Regions from separate parts of the Paenibacillus sp. 11B genome, predicted to be linked through region 2. Evidence: riboswitches for the same ligand, from Rfam matches in the RefSeq annotation. Region 2 holds a riboswitch; the other holds the start of a gene.
The links. A riboswitch is a leader RNA that binds a small molecule or an ion and turns the genes downstream of it on or off. The one in region 2 is predicted to bind FMN.
Positions count from the first base shown of each region.

Region 1 (2,400 bases), on a different contig from region 2:
CCAGCAATTCGACCGGAGATATCTCCCTGGCGCGAACCAATTCAGCCAAACCTATGGCATCGTAGGATGTATATGAAAATGATGAAGATGGAGACATAATGATCGTTCCTCTCTAAATTGACTTGATCTACTATTCCATATGTCATCGTACCACCGGAATAGTGAAAAGACAAAAGGCACTGTACATCTCAATGGATGTGCAGTGCCTTGACTAATTATATTGTAAGAAATTCAATCAATTCGTACGAATCTTGGGTGCTGCGTCAGCCGGACTCGCTGAGCGTTCCTGCTGCTTGGAGATGGCGAACAGGGCAATCCAGATGAGGATGAACCCAACCAGTTGCTCCCATGTAATTAGCGTACGGAATGCAATCCAGTTTACCAGCACACCAGCCATCGGGAAGCTCAGTTCCGCAAGCGTTGCAACAGAAGCTTTGGTAGAAGAGAGGCCTTTGTAGTATAACAGAAGACTCAGCAACCCTGGCAGCAATGCCTGGCCTAGAATATTGAGTGCCACAGCCGCCTGCTCACCTGTACCGGAAGGGAATGTCCAGGCAGCACCTTCGTTCCACGTCATAAAGATCAGCAGTGGCAAAGCGACGACAAAGCGAAGGGAGGTAACCGTCTCATAACGGGTTTGCCCCAGCATCAGCCGCCCCATAACCGTTGAACCGCCCCACAATGCAGCGGCTCCCAGCGATAACAGGCTGCCAGCATGAACCCAGTTGTCCCAGTTCCCAAGAGGAAGGGTGAATCCGAACGTAAGCAGGTACGTTCCTGCAAGTGCTATAATAAATAGTCCACCGAAGCGGCGTGGCAATGTTTCTTTTAAGAGTAACTTAGCCAGAACAATCGCAAATAACGGCTGCATCTTTTGCAATAACAAGACGGTATTGGGATCGTTATGTGTAAGCGCAAGAGTAAATAATACCGTAGCGAGAGCAGATCCTCCCCAGGAGATAAAGATTACGGCAATCCAGTGACGTGCGCGCAGATTTTTCAGATCAGCACGGAACTTCCACAGGACGGGAATCGCCACAAGGCTAACAATAATATGTTCCACCAGCACAATCTGAGTAGAGGTCATCGTTTTGAGCAAAATAATACGAAACAGTGGATCTACACCCCAGAGGGCGGCTCCGAGTACGACGAGCCAAAATCCGGTATTGCTTCGTTCCTTACGGTAAACGGTTGATGCAGATTGGGTCTTTTCCATATTCAGGACTCCTTCGTCAGAACACGGAATCTTCAGTTGGCAAAATCGACAAAAGCCCCCGTTTTGGTATACACCAAATAAACGGGGGCTCAATCATTGACATGTCATACGGAAAGAAGCCTATCCGTAAAGGCATGCCAATGTGTTGATCTTCTCTCATCCGGACTGTACCGTCGGCCTTGGAGTCACACCAAGTCAGTCGCTGAATGACCTAAGTTGAGTCAAACAGCGAGTCGCGGGCTGGTTCCGAAGAACATCACCGCCGGTTGGGAATTGCACCCTACCCCGAAGATCCTATTCAATTATATGTGTATTGAACAAGCTGTAACATTAATAATTTCATCTTATTCCTGTAAGCGCTAGCAGTTCAAGTGTTTTTTTAGAATATGATATTCCAGCTTCCTTGTTGTCTGCGTAGTAATACAATCTGACCTGCATGATAGGCATCGTGGAGTATCCAGCGGGCAAGTTCATGTGCCCATTTTTCATTCGTATCCATGTAAGGGGCTTCGAGGTCGGAATCCTTTAATGAAGCGAGCTGATCACGAAGCTGCTCGGCTAATTGTGTTGTATTTTGCATAAGCGTACTCCAGCCAGCGGTATCGGAAGGGTCCCCGGAGTCTCCGAAGGTAGATTCATTGTTTTCGGCAGGTGTACCGGAGGGAGGTGTGCCCTGAATGCGACTCAACAAACGAAAATTGTAATAATACATATGGTTAACCAACTGCCAGATGCTTAATCCACCGGATGATGGAACCCAGGCTGCCTGTTCGGCAGTCAACCCATCGAGCGCTTTGGACAAAGGCACAATCCAATTACATTGGTCCCAGGTGTCATCTTTCTGAATGAGCAATAGTTCTGTTGTTGAGGTAGTCATTGATTTTTTCCTCCCTAAAATAAATTCATGGTAACTAGCTAAACTGCTTAAAAGTGGTTACAATTAATATAACCCAAACTTGAATGGATGTAACTATCTTTTTATATTTAAGTAGTTACATTTTAGCGGAGGTACTATGGATAGACTATGGACTGATTTTGTGAACAGTGATTATCATGACTGGCGTGGCGGAGATCGTTCGGAGGACAGGCTTGGCAGAACGGAATGGCAGCAAGGATTTCTGAAACAATGGCAACTGAACGCGCCTATACCTGCTTCTTCCGAAGAAGAGAGGGCTTTGAGAAGC
Region 1 is NZ_JAUKNS010000002.1:186,006-188,405, reverse strand. Features, by position in the region: gene Q0V21_RS09395 (amidase) at 1-97, opposite strand, end outside; gene Q0V21_RS09390 (DMT family transporter) at 236-1,216, opposite strand; FMN riboswitch at 1,361-1,513, opposite strand; gene Q0V21_RS09385 (DinB family protein) at 1,596-2,093, opposite strand; gene Q0V21_RS09380 (CGNR zinc finger domain-containing protein) at 2,230-2,400, shown strand, end outside.
Region 1: another riboswitch for FMN. It lies ahead of Q0V21_RS09390 (DMT family transporter); the one in region 2 lies ahead of ribD (bifunctional diaminohydroxyphosphoribosylaminopyrimidine deaminase/5-amino-6-(5-phosphoribosylamino)uracil reductase RibD).

Region 2 (2,400 bases):
TGTGAAATCAACCCGAACAAACATGAGCGCGGAACATTGGCTATGGCACATGCAGGCCGTAACACAGGCGGAAGCCAGTTCTACATCTGCTACCAACCGCAACCACATTTGGATGGACAACATACTGTATTTGGTAAAGTAACCAAGGGTATGGAGTTCGTAGACGCTTTCGAAGGTCGCGACAAAATGGAAACTGTTGAAGTTGTAGAAGCTTAATCCATAAGACCGTACACAAACCGTTTCGCAATTAGCGAAGCGGTTTTTATTTACACTTAAGCTTATTAAAAGTTAGTATGTGACAAAAAGGAACAAAAAACAATTGATTTTTTGGCGTTAAAGTGCTAACATCCAATTAATAACGCAACGAATCCTTCAGGGCAGGGTGTAATTCCCTACCGGCGGTGATGCAGTATGTGAGGATATCTATCCAGCATTGATGCAAAGTCCGTGACCCGTCTGCCTGTGGCAGATGGCTGATCTGGTGTAATTCCAGAACCGACAGTATAGTCTGGATGGGAGAAGGAGAGGGTGCTGTCCTAATGGGCCGCATTCCGCAGTAGTGTTGCTGTACAGTTTGTGACGAATTCATTCCTGTGCAGGGAGAAATCCGGTTAATTCCGGCAATCTTCATACATATGCCACATCATAGAAGCTCTTTACCTGTAATTGAAGTTCATTAAGGTATGTGTCTGCTTTCACTTGCCTGAAATGAAGCTTTGGGCGAAGTGTTGTTGGCCTGTATCCATACTACTGCTGGTGACACATGTCTCTCATCATCCCCATCGAACGGTTTGTTCGACGGGGATTTTTTATTGGATATGGAACATGCCTCTCTGTTGGAAGGGAGGTCTATAACTGAGATTTTAACCGTGGGGTGAACGGACTTGGAAATGATTAATGATGAATTTTATATGGCGTTGGCACTGGATATGGCAGAACGGGCACAAGGACAGACCGGAATCAATCCGGTAGTAGGTTGTGTCGTTGTAAAAGAAGGACGTATCGTGGGCCTCGGAAGTCATCTCAAACGGGGGACGGGCCATGCAGAGGTTCATGCATTGAACATGGCGGGCAATGATGCAGAAGGCAGTACAGTGTACGTTACACTTGAACCTTGTAGTCATTATGGCAAGACTCCACCATGCAGCGAACGCCTTATTCATGAAAAAGTGAAACGTGTCGTCGTATGCTGCGAAGATCCGAATCCGCAAGTATCCGGCAGAGGCATCAGCATGCTGCGTCAACAAGGGATTGAAGTCGAAGTTGGTGTACTGCGTGAGCGCGGCAGACGCATGAATGAGAAATTCATTAAATACATTACAACAGGTCTCCCCTTTGTGACTTTAAAAACGGCCTCTACACTGGATGGCAAAATTGCAACTCGTAGTGGGGACAGCAAATGGATCTCCAACGAGTCGGCTCGGGAAATCGTGCATGCCCTTCGTCATCGACATCAGGGCATTATGGTTGGTGTTGAAACCGTGATTGCAGACAATCCGGAGCTCACGACAAGATTACAAGTGGAAGGCATCAGCCCGGTGCGAATCGTAGTAGATTCCAAGCTGCGTCTACCTGTAGGCTCCAAAATCGTCAAGGATGGACTTGTACCGACATGGGTGCTTACAACGGATGAGGCGAGTCCTGAAGCGGCTGAGCGGTTGGAAGCCTACGGTGTGGAGATTATCCGCTGTGGTCCTGGACCACGTGTAGATCTACTAAATGCACTCAGCAAGCTCGGTGAGCGTGAGATCGGATCGATTCTGCTTGAAGGCGGGGGCACACTGAATGGGGCCATGCTGGAAGCGCGATTGGTAGATCGACTGCTTATGTTCATTGCTCCGAAAATTGTCGGAGGATACGATACGCCAGGCAGTTTCCGCTTCGAGGGAGTTGAGCGCATGAGCCAGGCGATTCAATTACATCAGCTGGAAATTGAGCAAGTTGGAGATAATATTAGCATTGGCGGAATTCCGGTTTGGCCTGAATAAATGAGCTTGTTATAACGAAATAAATAAAGGAGGTGGCAGCATGTTTACCGGTTTGGTGGAAGAAGTCGGTCAGATCCGGCGTATTGGTCGGAAAGGCGAAGCGATGGTCCTGAATATCGGAGCTTCCGCCATCATGAACGACTTGAAGATTGGCGATAGCGTAGCTGTAAACGGGGTATGCTTAACTGCGACAACTCTGGAGGGTGATGGTTTTACTGCCGATGTGATGCCTGAAACTTATCGACACACCAATCTCAGTCAATTGCAATCCGGCAGCAAAGTCAATTTGGAGCGAGCCATGCTCTCAGGTGGTCGTTTTGGCGGGCATATTGTTCAGGGCCATGTCGATGGTACCGGAGTCATTGGCAGCATTACTCGTGACCAGAATGCGATTGTTTTCGAGATTAAACCT
Region 2 is NZ_JAUKNS010000001.1:827,335-829,734, reverse strand. Features, by position in the region: gene Q0V21_RS03680 (peptidylprolyl isomerase) at 1-216, shown strand, start outside; FMN riboswitch at 365-528, shown strand; gene ribD (bifunctional diaminohydroxyphosphoribosylaminopyrimidine deaminase/5-amino-6-(5-phosphoribosylamino)uracil reductase RibD) at 885-1,988, shown strand; gene ribE (riboflavin synthase) at 2,029-2,400, shown strand, end outside.